3 regions of the Synechococcus sp. R55.2 genome follow, and region 2 is predicted to be linked to each of the others. Evidence: predicted binding sites of a transcription regulator. Region 2 holds the regulator's gene; each other region holds the start of a gene.
The links. Region 2 encodes NtcA, which controls nitrogen genes in cyanobacteria. Its sites were predicted from a motif close to GTANCNNNNGNTAC; they were not measured.
Positions count from the first base shown of each region.

Region 1 (5,756 bases), on a different contig from region 2:
AGCTCCCGTTCAATCCGCTTCAAAAACTCCGGCCCATTGGGGGCCTCGCGCACAGCACTGGTGGCCACCGCAACAATGGAATGCACCTGAAAGCTCTCGGCAATGCGGCAAAATCGTTCCAGGGCCACTCGGGCCCGCTCCATGGCTGCAGGGGTCAGGGCACCCGTCTGGTTGCAGTATTCCCCCAGCCGCACGGTGGCTTTTTCGCGGGAGATGATGGTGAAGCTGGGGATACGGGGATTGATGCGCACCACCACCATGTGGAGAGAGTTGCTGCCCACATCGATGGCGGCCAGAACGGGGGCAGCCCAAGATTCAGGACGAGAAGCCGGGCCGGTTTCGGAAACTGGGGGAGCAGAGGCGACAGGGCATTCCGTGAAGTCGGTGCGCGAAGAGATCATGGCTCGGGTGTGGGGGTCAACCCCTTTAGGATACTGTGTACTTTCCCCCCTTGTTCCGGGCCCAGTTGTCAGGTTTGCGATTGACTCGGCAAACAGGGGAATGGACTCAGCTTGGGATCCCTGCCGCTCTCGCCCCAGCCTAAGATAGGGACACAGTATTTGATTTGTTTGTTTCAAAGTAGGTTCCGATGTCTCAGCCAGCCGAATCACCTCAGAAGGCCAACAGCACCCTCAAACTGCTGCGCACTCACGAGTCTCCCAAACTGGAGCGCATCCGCCACACCACTTCCCATGTCCTGGCTATGGCGGTGCAAAAGCTGTTTCCCAAGGCCCAGGTGACCATCGGCCCCACAACCGACTACGGCTTCTATTACGATTTTGACCATCCCGAACCCTTTACGCCTGAGGATCTCGACCGCATCAAAAAAGAGATGCAGGCGATCATCAAAAAAGGTTTGCCGGTGATCCGCGAGGAGGTGAGCCGGGAAGAAGCCAGGCGCAGAATCGAAGCCCTCGGCGAACCCTATAAGCTGGAGATCTTGGACAGCATTCCCGAAGGAGAGGTCATCAGCATTTATCACTTGGGGGATGAATGGTGGGATCTCTGTGCTGGCCCCCACGTGGAAAACACCCGAGATCTCAACCCCAGAGCCTTTGATTTGCTCAGTGTGGCCGGCGCTTATTGGCGGGGGGATGAAACCAAGCCGCAGCTCCAACGCATCTACGGCACCGCCTGGGAGACCCCAGAGGAGCTGAAAGAATACAAACGGCGGCTGGAAGAAGCCAAACGGCGGGATCACCGCAAGCTGGGCAAAGAACTGGGCCTATTTTTGTTTTCGGATGAGGTGGGGCCGGGGCTGCCTCTCTGGACACCCAAGGGCACCATTCTGCGCTCGGTGCTGGAGGATTTTCTCAAGCAGGAGCAGCTCAAGCGGGGCTACCTGCCGGTGGTTACCCCTCATATTGCCCGTGTGGACTTGTTCAAGATCTCCGGCCACTGGCAAAAGTATCGGGAAGATATGTTTCCCATGATGTCGGAGAATGAGCAGGCGCGTGCGGCTGAACAGGGCTTTGTCATGAAGCCGATGAATTGTCCTTTTCACATCCAAATCTACAAATCCGAGCTGAGATCCTACCGCGATTTGCCCCTACGATATGCCGAGTTCGGCACCGTTTATCGCTACGAGCAATCGGGGGAATTGGGAGGTCTGACGCGAGTGCGTGGCTTCACGGTGGACGATGCCCATTTGTTTGTTCGCCCCGATCAATTGGAGGAGGAGTTTCTCAAGGTTGTCGATCTCATTTTGGTGGTTTTCGATAAGCTCAAGCTCAAGGATTTTCGCGCCCGCCTCAGCTTCCGGGATCCCAAGTCGGACAAATATCTGGGATCCCCCGAAGATTGGGACAAAGCCGAAAATGCCATCCGTCGCGCTGTGGAGAAGTTGTCGATGCCCCACTTTGAAGGGATCGGAGAGGCAGCCTTCTATGGGCCGAAGCTGGATTTTATTTTCCGCGACGCGCTGGATCGGGAGTGGCAACTGGGCACGGTTCAGGTGGACTACCAAAACCCACAGCGCTTTGATCTGCAATACGTAGCTGAGGACGGATCCCGGCAACGCCCGGTGATGATCCACCGCGCTCCCTTTGGCTCGCTGGAGCGGCTGATTGGGATCCTCATCGAAGAATACGCTGGGGATTTTCCCTTCTGGCTGGCCCCGGAACAGGTGCGTATTTTGCCCATTTCCGATCAGTATTTGGGCTATGCCACCCAAGTGCGGGATCAACTGCGGGAACATGGGATCCGCGTTCACATCGATGCCGACAGCGATCGTTTGCCCAAAAAAATCCGCAATGCCGAGAAGGCCCGGATCCCTTTTATGTTGATCGTGGGGGAACAGGAACAAGCGGCAGGAACGGTGAGCGTGCGCCAGCGCCATGGACAGGAGCTGGGATCCCTGACGGTGGCAGATTTCCTAGCCCAGCTACAGGCACTTGACTAGCTTGGGCATTCGGGATCCCTGGCTTGCGGCAACTGGGTTTTCAGAACTTGGAGCTCAAGAAAGAGCTTGAGTTTCCCTTTCTCAAGGGAAGCCAAGGGGGCTAATTGAAAAATCAGGATTTGGCCGACAACCCACCATGTTCTCTAGGGATTTTCTGGAGAGGATCCTGCAACGCTTTAGGAGCTGACGGCTAAATCGATCTGTCGCCGAATGGATTGGCCGTTACTTTGGTGAATTGATTGATAGTTACTTTGAATTGCAGTGAAATAGCCTGTCGATCTAAGCTCCTCATCTCCCGCTCTGCGATTGTAGATAACAGCACTATGAATTGTAGCTTTTACTACAGTATTAGCTTCTCTATTGGAGATAGGCTTTTGTGCATTCAAAGTCTGACCGCAGAGTGATGACTCAAGGATAGGATCCCATGCCCAAAACGCTGTTTAAAGTTGACCTGACTAAGCCAATGGATCAACAGGATCTACCGGGTCACAACCGCTGGCATCCTGATATTCCCGCTGTGGTTTCTGTAAACCCTGGCGAGGTATTCCGAATTGAGTGTAAAGACTGGACGGATGGGCAAATCAAAAACAACGATGATCCTTCCGACATTGAGCAGGTTGACCTAAGCGTTGTCCATGTTTTGAGTGGGCCTATTTGGGTTAACGGCGCCCAGCCTGGAGATATCCTGGTTGTCGATCTGTTAGACATTGGGCCACTGCCGGGAGACGAGTGGGGGTTTACAGGTATTTTTGCCAAAGAAAATGGAGGGGGATTCCTCACCGATCATTTTCCCAACGCGGCCAAAGCCATCTGGGATTTTCAAGGCATTTACACCACTTCCAGACACATTCCCCATGTGCGCTTTGCCGGCATCATTCACCCCGGCCTCATTGGCTGTGCCCCATCTCACGAGTTGCTGGCGGCTTGGAATAAGCGGGAAGCTGAGCTGGTCGCTTCGGCTCCCGATTTGCGCACTTACGGCGCGGGGCTATCCGGCAATCAGCCTGTGCTGGCCGCCTTGCCCAATCCCAAGAACGCAATTTTGGGAACTTTGCCCAAGTCAGAGTATGAGCGGGTTGCTGCTGAAGCGGCTCGGACGGTGCCCCCGCGAGAGCACGGCGGTAATTGCGATATTAAAAACCTGTCTAAAGGAACACGGATCTACTTCCCGGTTTACGTGGAGGGTGCCAAGCTGTCGATGGGAGATATTCACTTCTCGCAAGGGGATGGGGAGATCTCTTTTTGTGGCGCTATTGAGATGTCGGGCTACATCGATCTCCACGTCGATCTAATCAAGGGTGGTGTTGAGAAGTACAGATTGGTTAACCCCATTTTTAAGCCCGGCCCTGTTGAGCCACGTTACTCGGAATACCTTGTGTTTGAGGGCATTTCTGTGGACGAGCTTACAGGTAAGCAGCATTATATGGATGTTCACATTGCCTATCGACGCGCCTGCTTAAATGCCATCGAATATCTGAAAAAATTCGGCTTTACGGGAGAACAAGCTTATCTGCTGCTCAGTTCTGCACCGGTGGAGGGCAGAGTGAGTGGGATCGTCGATATTCCCAATGCTTGCTGTACGGTGGCTGTTCCTACGCAAATCTTCGACATAGATATTCTCCCTAGGTGAATGTTATCCGATGCCTCGTTCAAGGGGGTGGAATAGGAAGATGCCGCTGTATGAGTTTAAGTGTCAAACCTGTGGGGAGTTTGAGGTATGGCGGCCCTTATCTCAATATCGAGATCCGGCCTATTGTCCTTCTTGCAATCAGGAAGGGAAACGTCTCATTTCAGTTCCCATGGTTCAGCTTTCCAGCTCTTTGCCTATTTCAAAGGGGGGAAGAGAACCCAAACTGATCAAGCGTGAACAGCACTCAAATTCTGATCCAAACTCGCCAAAATATCGCTCCCAATCCTGTGGGCGACCTTGGATGTTGCACCATTAGTTATTAGACATAGTTGTTTCAGGCTAGGGTAAGACGCCTGGGCTATTGAAAAAAGCCTTCTGGCCCCGTGCATTATTGCTCCGCAGCGCTATTGCTATGCCTACGGCACCCTGACGGGAACCGCAACGCTGACGCGACGATGCGACGACGTAACGACGTGACCAACGTTTTAGGTGTGGGTGCAGTGTCCCAGTTTGAATCGAAATGACCATAGTGCTTAGAAAAAGAGAGACTCTCACAATACCCCCAGAAATGCTTTCCTCTGGCATGGCAGTTCACAACCTATGCTGGAAAAGGCGTTCAAGAAGCACCTCATGAGTGGGCCTGATCCTTCCTTGGCAGAGGGATCCCATCGCAGCGATATTGCCCTTCGCTTGCAGGGGATCACCAAGCGTTATCCTCTGGTGCTGGCCAACGACCACATCGATCTGGAGGTGCGTTGGGGAGAGATTCTGGCGCTGATGGGGGAGAACGGGGCGGGCAAGTCTACCCTGATGAAGATCGTCTATGGGTTGGTCAGCCCGGACGAGGGATCCATTCAAGTGGATGGGCAACCGGCCAAAATTTACAGTCCCGCCGATGCCATTCGGTTGGGAATTGGGATGGTGCATCAACACTTTATGTTGGTGGATCCCTTGACGGTTACGGAAAACGTGGTTCTTGGGGCCGAACCCGGCCATCTTTTTCAGGTCGATTTCCGTCGGGCCAGGGCTGAGGTGGCTCAGTTGATTGCCGAGATGGGCTTCCATCTGGATCCCGACGCCAGAGTGGAGGATCTGCCGGTAGGCCTACAGCAGCGGGTGGAGATCTTGAAAATGCTCTACCGCAAGGCCCGCATCTTGATTTTGGATGAGCCGACGGCAGTGTTGACTCCGCAGGAGGCAGGCGAGCTGTTTGCGTTTTTGCGCCGCTTTGCCCGGCGGGGGGGAGCTGTCATTTTCATCAGCCACAAGCTGAAGGAGGTAATGCAACTGGCCGACCGCGTCACCGTCATTCGGGATGGCAAGGTGGTGGCGACGTTGCCCACTGCCCAAACCGATGCCCAGGAACTGGCGCGGCTGATGGTGGGGCGGGAAGTCAGTCTGACCGTTGAAAAAAAGGCCGCTACCCCTGGGGAGGTGTTGCTGGATGTGCGAGATCTGTGGGTGGATATACCGGGGCGGAAGCCGGCGGTGGCGGGGGCGAGCTTCCAGGTACGTGCCGGCGAGATTGTGGGCCTTGCCGGTGTGGAGGGAAACGGCCAAACGGAATTGGTGGAGGCGATCACCGGCTTGAGAAGCTACCGCGGCCAAATTCGCTATGGAGCCGGATCCCTGTCTGCTTCGGCCCGACAGGTGCGTTGCTGGGGTCTGAGTCATATCCCCGAAGATCGCAATGTGAGAGGTTTGGTGCTGGATTTCCCCACCCGC
Region 1 covers NZ_JANSIH010000278.1:15,633-21,388, reverse strand. Annotated here, with positions in the region: partial or broken gene NW838_RS09080 (HD domain-containing protein) at 1-401, opposite strand, end outside; gene thrS (threonine--tRNA ligase) at 590-2,401, shown strand; gene fmdA (formamidase) at 2,826-4,031, shown strand; gene NW838_RS09065 (FmdB family zinc ribbon protein) at 4,042-4,347, shown strand; gene NW838_RS09060 (ABC transporter ATP-binding protein) at 4,662-5,756, shown strand, end outside.
Region 1: a site for NtcA is predicted at 2,732-2,745, ahead of fmdA (formamidase). Genes of this name have one in related genera too.

Region 2 (5,756 bases):
CGGCAATGGTGGTGTCTTCCGTCTCGCCAGAGCGGTGGCTGATGATGGTGCGAAAGCCGGCTTGAACTGCCAATTGGATGGCCGAGACGGTCTCCGTCAGGGTGCCGATTTGGTTGGGCTTGATCAAAATGGCGTTGGCGGCGGCGCTGTCGATACCCTTTTGCAGGCGGGTCAGGTTGGTTACAAACAGGTCATCTCCCACCAGCTGTACCCGGGATCCCAGTTGAGCGGTCATGGCTTGCCAACCGGCCCAGTCTTCTTCCGCTAGCCCATCTTCAATGGAAAGGATGGGATAGTTGGCCAGCAGTTGCTGGTAGTAAGCCACCATATCAGCCGTGCTGTGGGCTTTGCCCTCAAAGTGATATTGCCCATCCTGCAGCAGCTCGTTGGCGGCCACATCCAAGGCCAAGGCGATATCTGCTCCCGGTTTGTAGCCTGCCTGTTCAATAGCCGTCATCAGCAGATCCAAAGCCGCCGCATTGGAGTCGAGATCAGGAGCAAACCCCCCTTCATCCCCCACACCGGTGGACAGCCCCTTCTGCTGCAGCACTTGTTTTAGTACCGCAAACACCTCAGCCCCGTAGCGCAGCGCCTCGCGAAAGCTGGCCGCTCCAATGGGCACAAGCATAAATTCTTGAATATCGACGTTGTTGTCGGCGTGGGCGCCGCCGTTGAGCACGTTCATCAGCGGCACCGGCAGCAGGTTGGCAAAGGGCCCCCCCAGGTATTTGTAAAGAGGCAAGCCCACTGCTTCCGCAGCCGCTTTGGCTGTCGCCAGAGAAACTGCCAAAATAGCGTTGGCCCCCAGGCGGGACTTGTTGGGGGTGCCGTCCAGGTCGATCAGCAACTGGTCAATACGGGCTTGGTTGAGGGCATCTTCTCCCTGCAGCTCCGACTGGATGGGGCCAAGGATGTTTTCCACCGCCCTCAGCACGCCCTTACCGCCGTAGCGTTTGGGATCCCCGTCCCGCAGCTCGTGGGCCTCGAAGGTGCCGGTCGAAGCACCGCTGGGAACCTGCGCCAAGCCCGTTGCCCCATTGGCTAGACCCACCAGGGCCTCTAAGGTGGGACGCCCTCGCGAGTCGAGGATCTCATGGGCGGTAATCCACTCGATGGCTGTTTCCACAGTTACACCTCAGCAATTGGCTAGATAGCTCTGGCCAAAGCCAGATCCCCCCATAGACTAGTAGGTTTTTGCCCGCGATCCGGTCAGCTTCCAGAAAACTTTAAGTCTGTCCTTCGGGCACAGAGATTCTTCAAGGCTGCAGCAGTAGATTGAACATAGGCCGGCCAGAGCTTCAACCAACCATCGAGCGGGGTTTGCCTAGGCAGGGTGCTGCTCAGGAGGTGTTCTCCTCTTCCTTCTAGGCAAAGCGATGGCTCAGCCGCATCGGGTCGTGTACGGTGATCTTCTTCTTGTGAATGGAGATGTACTTCTTCTTGCGCAGCTCTCCCAACAGGCGGGTGATGGTGACGCGGGTTGAGCCAATGGCCTCGGCAATGGCCTGGTGAGACAGCTTGAGATCGATGGTGACCCCATCTGGGCCAGGCACTCCGAAATCGCGACAGAGGATCAACAAAAAGCTGACCAGACGGGATCCCATGTCGCGATGAGCCAGTGTCTCGATCATCATCTCCGTTTGCAAAATGCGGGACGACAGGCTTTTAACCAGCAACATGGCCAGTTCGGCGTTCTCCTGCAAGGATTTTTCCACCTGCTCGATCGGCAGAGAGAGCAACTCAGTAGGCGTAAAAGCCACCGAGTGATAAAAGCGATCAGAGCGCTGTCCTGTGATAAAGGAGAGCACGCCGAAGATGCTGTTTTCGCGTAGGAGGGCGACGGTGATTTCCTCCCCCATTTCGTAGACCCGCGAGAGCTTAACGGCTCCCTTCACCAAAAAGTAAACCCGCTCCGCCGGATCCCCTGGAAAAAAAATGGTCTTCCCGCGCTCAAACGTTTCGATAACCGGAGGATGGTGAGGGCCTCCCAATTGCTTGAAGGCTGTGATCAGAGATTTTTCCGCTACGGCCACCGCCATACTCATCAACCTTTTAAGGTCAGTTTATACCTAAGATCAACCTATTAAGATCAATCTAGAAGCATTAGGCTAGGTTGCAACCCCTTGACTTCAGAATCGATGATGATACCAAGATTTACCCTAAAGTAGAAGGTTCTGCCCAGGCATCTTTGTAGCACGTGCTACATTTTTGAGTCTCGTTTTTGCCCCAGAAAGGGATCCCCAACCGAAAGCAGGGGTTAGGATAAGAGCCATTGTCGCTGGGGGTTGCATCGGCCCTTGGCGGTAGAGAGTGGAGTGGGTTGGAACATTCTATCTATCTATGGGGAGCCCGGAGGCTGTTGTTGCTGAACCTTCTCGGCTGAGCCGCCAGCATTTCACGGTGCGGATGCCGGATCCGGCCAATCACCTCCTGGAGGTGGAGCTGCAGATCCAAGAGGTGGATCCAGAGGTGCCTTTGCGGCTGCGACTGCCGGTGTGGACGCCGGGATCCTACTTGGTGCGGGAGTATGCCCGTCATGTGCAGGAGTTTCAGGCGGCAACTGAGCAAGGGATCCCTTTGGCCTGGCGGAAGGTGGATAAGAATACCTGGCAAATCGATCCGCCGGGTTCTTCTGCTGTGAAGGTGTGCTATCGGGTCTATGCCTATGAGCTGACGGTGCGCACGAACCATCTGGATTTGACCCACGCCTATTTCAACGGGGCAGCGCTCTTCCTCTACGTGCCCGGTCGCGAGCGGGAACCCTACACTTTGACGGTGATCCCCCCCAAGCCGGATTGGCACATCGCCACCAGTTTGCGGCCTTTGATCTCCTCTTCTGGGGATCCCGCTTCCGGCCAGTCTTTTGTGGCAGAGGACTATGACGAGCTGGTGGATAGCCCGGTGGAGGTGGGTCCACATCGAGTGCAATCGTTTGAGGTGGAAGGGATCCCGCATTACCTTGTGGTTTGGGGGTCGGGCACTCTGGATGTGGAGCGGGCTGTCGCTGATGCTAAGGCGATTGTCAAAACCACAGCCGCGTTTTTCGGTGGGCTACCCTACGACCGCTACTGGTTCATTGTGCATTTGTCGCCGGGAGGATTTGGTGGCCTTGAGCACAAGTACAGCACCACCCTTCTTTACTCTGGGCTGGAGCTGCATCAGCCGGAGTCCTATCGGCGCTTTTTGTCTTTGCTGGCCCACGAGTTGTTTCATGCCTGGAATGTCAAGCGTCTGCGTCCGCTGGCATTGGAAAAGATCGACTACAACCAAGAAAACTATCTGGAATGCCTGTGGTTTTGTGAGGGAGCGACCAGCTACTACGAAAATGTCATCTTGTTGAGGGCAGGGATCCTCAGTGCCGGCGATTTCTTGAAGATTCTTTCCGAACAGATTGGCCGCTTGCAGCGTACTCCGGGCCGGGCCGTGCAATCGCTGCGGGAGTCCAGCTTCGATACCTGGATCAAACTCTACCGCCCCCACGAAAACACCCTCAACAGCCAGGTTTCTTATTACTTAAAGGGGGCTTTGGTCTGTTGGCTGCTGGATCTGCACATTCGCCACCTTTCCGGCGGTCAGGGATCCCTGGATACGGCTTTGCAGGATCTGTGGCAGCGCTTTGGTCGGTCAGAGAAGGGCTACAGCGACCAAGACTTGCGGGAGGCGTTTGAGCGGGCAGCCGGTGCCGATCTTGGCCGGTTTTTCTCCGCCTATGTGGAAGGCACGGAAGAGCTAGACTACAACACTTACCTACACCCCTTTGGCCTCACCCTTAAAGCCCACTTCAGCCGCCCCAACCCCATCCCATACCTGGGCCTCAATTTCAACGGCGAGGGCAATCGCATCAGCGCAGTAGAGATGGGATCCCCGGCGCAAAAAGCAGGCATCTGGGCCGGCGATGAGCTGGTGGCCCTGGATGGGTTCAAGGTGAGCGCCGCCAACCTGACAGAACGCTTGACAGCCTATCAGCCCCACCAGATCATCTGTTTAAGCGTCTTTCAAGCGGACCAGTTGAAACACTTTTGGATCCCGTTGGATCCCCCTCGGCCTGATGTCTATAGGTTGGAGGTATTGCCTGAGCTGACTCCTGCTCAAGAGGCTCTTCAGCAAGGCTGGCTGGGATCCCTTGTTGTCTTGAAAGAAAAGTAACGGTAATGAAGGGCAGGAGCATCTGATGGACTTAGTTTTGGTTTTATTGATTGGGGTAGCTATTGGTTTCTCGGCAGGTATTTACGTTGCTCGCCAGTATGGGGCAAATCCTAAACTGGAGATCTGGAAACGAGAGATTATCAGAGAGATATCTTCACAGCTAAGCCAACACAGCCAAGAACTCAACGACGCGAACAAAGCGCTAATCAAATTGAGCGAAAGATTGGCAGACAAAATCTCTCAAAAGTTACAGGCTGCCCAAGATAATCTTGAAGAGTTTAAATTTCGCCTTGCCGATAACTGTCAAAGCTTGCTACAAGATTGGAGTAGAGACCTTCTACAGGCTATATCTGTAAAGTTAGCTGAACATGATGAGCAGCTAAACAATCAGCAAGTCATCCTGGAAAACTTAGTGAAAGAAACCGAATATACTTATCAGCAACTACAGGTTGCTCTTCAAAATTCTCACGGATTAGAGATATTTCAAACTACAGATCAGGACTCCCAGAATGATCAGGCTATTCAGGTTATTGATAAAGCACCAGATCCTGAGCCAATAGACGACGTGCCAAGAGATAAAGATGGGACAGCTACTGTTGATATATCAAAGATAGAGTCGTTCTTAAACTCAAAAAACATAAAGATAAAAAGCATAGCTGTGGGAGAGAAAGAGGGAAAGCTAGATCAAATAGCTACCTTTATGGGCAGCCGATACTCTTCGATTAAAAGATTTTATGGAACGATTAAATCAAATATGAATAGCGGGAGTTCCTTCTCCCTAAACCTTAGAGACGAACCTCCACAAGTAATCAGTTCAACTTGCCAAGTTGCTAAGGAGTTACACGGCATCGCATTTTTGGAAGAGTACAGATACTTTAAGGCGCCCAGATGCCTTTTGGTAGCGAGACCCAGTAGGTCGCCTCAGGCGCTGAATTTTCTGGCAGGGAACTGGCTGGAAAGATATGTCAGGGACAAGCTGATTCGCCTTACTGCAGCTCACACGGGAGAGATCAGTTTCTCTTACATCGCGAATGCCCAAGTTACTTTGTCGAACGGGGCTGATTTTGAGATGGATCTTTTCTTCCATATCAATGATAAATTCTACTGGGTGGAATCGAAGACAGGTGAGTACCAAGATAAAATACAGAAATACTCCAGGATCGCTGATGAACTCGGTCTTCAGAGAAGCCAAGCTTTCATGGTTTTAACTGATGTTAGCCAGGATATAAGAAGTAGTCTTTCTTCCCTCTATCATCTGTCAGTGATCGGTGTTGACGAGGTTGAGGCTACCTTTGATGGGATCCTGAAGAGCCATCTCCATAAAGTCTGAAAAAGTCCCAGAGAGCATCAGCTCAGGCCACAATCTTGACGGCTTGTTCCATACACCACCAGGGATCCTCGGCAAAAGCCGGCATGGGAGTGCTGCCTGCCTTGCCCAGAACGGCCAGCCTTACCTCTCGATCTAGACGGGATCCGGCCCCGTAGGGATCCTCGGAGGGGGGCTCCAGCCGTTGCCCCAGGGGAGGCATCACCATAATGCCCGGCTGCATGCTGGTGCCGCTGACCCAGATTTTGAAGTGATCCACCGCTACGTTCGTTCCTTCTGGCAG
Region 2 covers NZ_JANSIH010000099.1:200-5,955, forward strand. Annotated here, with positions in the region: gene eno (phosphopyruvate hydratase) at 1-1,126, opposite strand, end outside; gene ntcA (global nitrogen regulator NtcA) at 1,365-2,039, opposite strand; gene NW838_RS03600 (M61 family metallopeptidase) at 2,341-4,146, shown strand; gene NW838_RS03605 (hypothetical protein) at 4,172-5,476, shown strand; gene NW838_RS03610 (hypothetical protein) at 5,499-5,756, opposite strand, start outside.

Region 3 (5,756 bases), on a different contig from region 2:
TGCTATCGCTGCATAGTTGAACAGTAATGTTCAGCAGTGTTCAGCGTAAATGTATCAGGTCAGCCCCAGCCCTAGGGCAAGATGAGCATGCCATCCCCAAAGGAATAGAAGCGATATCCCTGCTCGATGGCCTCTCGGTAGAGATCCAGCAGCCTTTGCCGCCCGATCAGCGCAGCCACCAGCATCATCAGGCTGGAGCGGGGCAGGTGAAAATTGGTGACCAGTCCTTGAATCACCCGCCAGGAGTAGCCGGGGTAGATGAATAGATCGCTTTTCCCCTGCCAAGGCTGCAAGGTGCCAGAGGCTGCCGCGGTTTCCAAAGAGCGCACCACAGTCGTTCCCACCGCGATCACCCGCCCCCCTCGGGCTTGGGCTTTTTGGATGGCTGCCACCGTTTCTGCCGGCACCTTGAGCCACTCGCTGTGGAGACGATGCTCGGTTACCCGCTCCGCTTCCACCGGTCGGAAGGTACCCAGGCCGATGTTCAGGGTGATGTAGGCCGTTTGGATCCCTTTTTGGGCCAGCCGCTCCAGCAGCTCCTGGGTAAAGTGCAGCCCTGCCGTGGGAGCAGCCACCGAGCCGGGGTGTTTGGCCCAGAGGGTTTGGTAGTCTTCAGGGCGAACTTGTCCTGAGCCCGGGGATCCGGAAGCCTTGATGTAGGGAGGAAGCGGGATCCGGCCCACCTGTTCCAGGATTTCCTCAAAAGGTTGCGCCCCTTCCCACTCAAACTGCACCACTCGCCCACCGGTCTCCGGGTCCAAATCCAGGACAGTGGCTCTCAGCCCAGAGGGGGATCCCTGCTTGCTCCAAAAACCAATCCGATCCCCCACCTTCACCCGTTTGCCCGGCCTGACCAAAACCCGCCAGCTCCACGCCTGATCCGGCAGAGGTTGGGCGGCGGCAGGGATCCCTTCCAGGCAAGGCTCCAGCAGCAACACTTCGACCCGCGCCCCAGAGGGTTCCTTAGCCCCGAACAGGCGGGCCGGGATCACCTTGGTATCGTTGAGAACCAGCAGATCCCCTTCCTGCAGGTAGTCGGGCAGATGGCAGAAGCGGCGATGCTCGTGCCTATCCGGGTGCACCACCAGCATCCGCGCCTGATCCCTGGGCTCCACCGGCGTTTGCGCAATCCGATCTGGAGGGAGGGTGTAGTCGTAGGAAGCTGTGAGCAGATCCGGATTGGGCTCCCTATCGCCCAAAGGCTCAGCCTCACCGGGGGGAGCGGCAGCAGGCGAAAAAGAGTCAGGCATGGAGATGAATCAAGATGGGGTTCTACGTGGATCCAGCATAGCCAACCGGATCCCGCCAACCCTCTCCCTTTTGAGGGAAGCAGCTAAACCTTGGCCACCACCACCTGCTGCGGCTGATCCTGATACTTGCCGGCGCGGTCGGCGTAGGTCACTTGGCAGGGATCCCCTTCCAGAAACAGAAGCTGTACCACCCCTTCGTTAGCGTACACACGGCAGTCGGCGCTGGAGGCGTTGGAAAACTCCAGAGTGAGATAGCCCCGCCATCCCGCTTCAGCCGGCGTCAGGTTGGCAATCAGACCCACCCTGGCATAGGAAGATTTGCCAATGCAGATCACGGTAATGTTATCCGGGACTTGCAGCCGTTCCAAGGACACCCCCAACCCATAGGAATGGGCCGGGATGATAAAGTAATCCCCCATCTCGTCGTGGTGCAGCTCCACCGCTTCCAGATTCTTGGGGTTAAACCGCTTGGGATCCACCACCGTGCCGGGCACATGGCGAAAGATCTTGAACTCCACCGGCGACAGGCGGATGTCGTAGCCGTAGGAAGACAGCCCGTAACTCAAAACGGGCCGAGATTCAACAGCGCGCACCAGCTCAGGGCAGAACGGCTCGATCATCCCTCGCCGCGCTTGCTCACAGATCCAGCGGTCGTTTTTCAACATGGCTACAGCCGGCTTCCTGGAGAGTGAGGGCACATCTGGTGGACAAGCTCCAGTCTTATTGGGACTCCGCCCCCCTGACGCGACCCGTGTTGCCTAGGTCTTTCGGAGCGGAAACTGTTTGCGCTAGCGGTGCGGAGCAACATGGGCTGCTGTAGGCATAGCACCTGTGCCGCTGACTTGAGGGGGATCCAGAGAACAGGCAACATTCCCATCGGCAGTGCGGAGCCCTGGGCCTGGGATGCCACGTAGGCGCAACTGCGTGATCAAGTCGGCCCGCTCCAGAAACGAATCTGGCATCTCCGGCCCGGTGATCACCATGTCCATGGAGATGGGGCGTTGGTCGATTAAGCTCAGCACTTCCGCTTCTGGGATCAGGCCCAACTTCACAGCCAAGCTCAGCTCATCCAACACCACCAAGTCATAGCGGCCACTCCTGACAGCCTCCTGGGTAAATTGCCACAGCTCATCCAATGCCACCCGCTCCTCAGGCTCTAGGTGAGGTGTATCGATGCAGCGGTGCAGGCGACAACGAACCCACTCCAAGGATCTGCCCAGGGAGAGACGATTTTCGGGCCCCTGATTGATCCCACCCTTGAGAAATTGCACGATCAGCACCCGCGTTCCCTGGCCTGCCAAGCGCATCGCCTGAGCCATGACGGGCGTAAACATGCCCCGGCTGGGGTGGGTGTAAAGCTGCAGGGATCCCTGGGGAACCAACTGGGCGGAGAGGGCTCCATCCCGCTGAAGGAAGCGGTCGCCGGCAGCAGAGCTGGCTTGAGCAGTAGGCTGTTTGACGCGGGCCACAGGAAAGGCATCCTTGGGGGAGGGCATAGGATTTGGGGAGGCAGTGCAAACCACGTTCTAATCTCAAGAGCAGGCTAGTGGACACGGCCCTAGGTTATAGGGCCTACAAGTGGTGGAGAGCGTCGGCTATGGATTCCATGAAACACCACCTGTGCGTATCCGTCAATGAGTCGGTTCTGCTTCTAGCTGGCATACAAATCATCCCCAATAGAGTAATAGAAAATACAATCCTTGCCCATCCTAGCTTTTCGGCACGAGAGGCAATACCTGAAAAGAAAAGCTTTGACAGAGGATCTTAATAAAATTTCAGGCCCAGCACAAAAGCTTGTGTGCAGGGCTACCTTACTTGAGTATAGAGGTGCTCTATAAAAATTCGAGGAAAAGATAATTTCTTCCAAATAAGGTTGACTCTCACAAACGGGAATGCCAGCACCGGCAGCCTATCCACCGAGAGCAGCGAGACTTAGCCCACCCCAGAAGCCTTGCCCGACAGGAGCTCCACTCTGTCGGGAGTTGGATAGATCCACACATTGCCGAACATTCGCAGTGGAAAGAATTGCGACCACAACTCCAAATACTTAATTTCCAGACTCGAAATTAACAAAATGCAAATTCGTCAATTATCTTCGTCAAAAAATGATTTATTGACAATATTTTTGAGAATCGCATCCGATTCAGCGAGAAACACAAGGGATTGTGTACATTTTAGATTCTGAGGCCGTTTTCTTCGAGAGATTGACTCTTTAATTATTTTTCTTACCGATCTCGGAGCCGATATTTCCATTTAATTTAACCTCTATTTCTACTCTGAGAAATGAGCATTGGGCATTCAGTTTGGATCCCATTTAAGATTGACCTGCACAAGCTCCGGAGCTTTGGGTGCCGAGATTGCCGGGATCCAGAGCCGAGTCCTTTCCTTCTTGAGAAGTCTTCTCCTAGCAAGGTAGATCCAATCCTGGAGAATACCTGATCCCTCATCCAAGCAGCCGGGAAGTCCGGGGATCCCACCCTCGATCCCTGGATCAAAGGGAAAAGACTCCATCCCGCCGGCACAAAAGTTTTCTGTCACCGACTTGGGCTTGGGAAAAACCCTAGGCCATTGTGAACTCGGGGTGTACGCCGCCGGGATGGACTGGGATCCGTCTCGCTGTTGAGTGGGCTGGCTTCTGGGTGTCGGTGTTCCCAATTGACGGCTTCTCCCCCCAGCACCAAGGTGGAAGCATTGCCCCCATCCAAGTTCAGGGCATGGCGACAGCCCAATTGCTGCATCAACTGTGCCATCTCCAGCAGGGTGAGCCCTTGATTTTCCTGGGCATTGCCGGCGGTAACCAGCAGCAAATGTCCGCTGTCCAGTTGGCCGATGGCACTGCGGGCGGCTCGCTGCCTGCGAAAGAGGGGTTGAAATGCCTCCAATCGGGCATCCAAAACCACCTGCCCATCCAAGAGCAAGAGCGGCCCTGCGCCCAAGAGGTGAGGATAGGCTTCCAGCTCAGGCGGATCCAAGCGCAGATAAAAGCTGAGGCGATCCCCAGGAACCAGCTTGCGGGCTTCTAGGGCACCTTCTAGCCCCCGCCCTGCCAATACATACCCCTCACTGGGAATCTGTACCGTTAAACTGCCGGCCAGGCCAGCCATCAGAATCTCTTGCACCCGATCCTCCCGCACCATCACGAGCATTTCGTCGTCCGTTTGGGTGGTGTAGGTGGATCCCCAGTCGGGGGTGAACTGGGAGATGCCGGGCAGGATATAGCCTGTATTGATGCCCACCACTGGGATTTGATCCCCAATGGCATTGCGCAGCTCTGCTTGCATCCGCAAACGGGCAAAGCGCACGGATCCCCCTTCTTGCCCTGCCGTCCCATCCGACCAGGCGATGACCCCACGACCCAAAATGGGGCTGGAGATCCAACGGCCATCCCGACGAATTGCCCCCAGCGGCTGACGGGTGTTGCGGTTGAAAAACCCACCGTTAATGGCGGCTACTGCTCCCTGTTCGGGGCCAAAGGAAGACAGCTCCCCCAGACCCACCAGCCCCGCAGGTGCAGCCCAGATAGGCCGCAGTTGGCCCGCTGCGAGAGAAATGACCACGATAGAAACGGGGATCCGATTGTCTCCAACCCAAACCTCCTTCTGGTACAAAGGGATCCCTTGCACCACCCGCACCGGCTGCACACCGAGGGTCACCTGAGCTTGAGCAGCCACGCTGGGCAAAAAGAGAGCAGCAGTGCAGGCTAACCCCCAGCCCATGACCCAGGCGCTCAGCTTGGTTTTGGACATGTCTTCACGTCTTTAGGGCTTCACCATTGTCATTGGGAGATGATTATCCCCCTGCGGCAAAGGTTCCCATCACAATGAGCGACAACAGGATCCCGGGAAAGAGCAGCGTCACCAAGATCAGCAGTTCGGATAGGGTCATTGGGGAATGCTACCTACTTAAGGATTGAGCCAACACAGCAGCCCTAATTTTCACCCTAGCGATCCTATGGAAGTGGCCCAGGATCCCTTTGGGATCCCTTAACACTCGATCACCGGTTTTTGCGGCTGCCCGTGCATGCCATCTCTCGCTCTGCCGACAGTATCCTGGCAAGGGGAAAGCCTTATCCAACGGTTCCTATGGGCATCCAAGGCAAACGCATTGCCGTCGAACCCGACAATCTTCGCCCCTGGCTCAAAGAGGCTGTTTTGGCAGGGGGTGGCGAAATTGTGCCCCTGGCAGAAGCAGAAGCCTTGGTCTGGGCCGATGCCTTTGATGTGCCCGGCCTGAAGTGCTGTCTGGCGGAAGGGAAAGGGATCCGCTGGGTGCAGTTGCCCTGGGCAGGGGTGGAACCCTTTGTTCGGGCGGGAGTCTTGGATCCCGCTTATGTGTGGACTTGTGGCAAGGGAGTCTATGCTCAACCGGTGGCGGAACATGCCTTGGCCCTGACCTTGGCCGGCTTGCGCGACTTGAAGATCCGCGCCTTGGCCCAAACGTGGCAGGAAGGCTCGGGTACCAGCCTCTGGGGCAGCCGCGTGGTCATTTTTGGGGCCGGGGGCATCG
Region 3 covers NZ_JANSIH010000055.1:31-5,786, forward strand. Annotated here, with positions in the region: gene queA (tRNA preQ1(34) S-adenosylmethionine ribosyltransferase-isomerase QueA) at 72-1,250, opposite strand; gene dcd (dCTP deaminase) at 1,334-1,915, opposite strand; gene NW838_RS02035 (cob(I)yrinic acid a,c-diamide adenosyltransferase) at 2,039-2,746, opposite strand; gene NW838_RS02040 (phosphodiester glycosidase family protein) at 3,785-4,996, opposite strand; gene NW838_RS02045 (D-isomer specific 2-hydroxyacid dehydrogenase family protein) at 5,333-5,756, shown strand, end outside.
Region 3: a site for NtcA is predicted at 2,932-2,945, ahead of NW838_RS02035 (cob(I)yrinic acid a,c-diamide adenosyltransferase). Genes of this name have one in related genera too.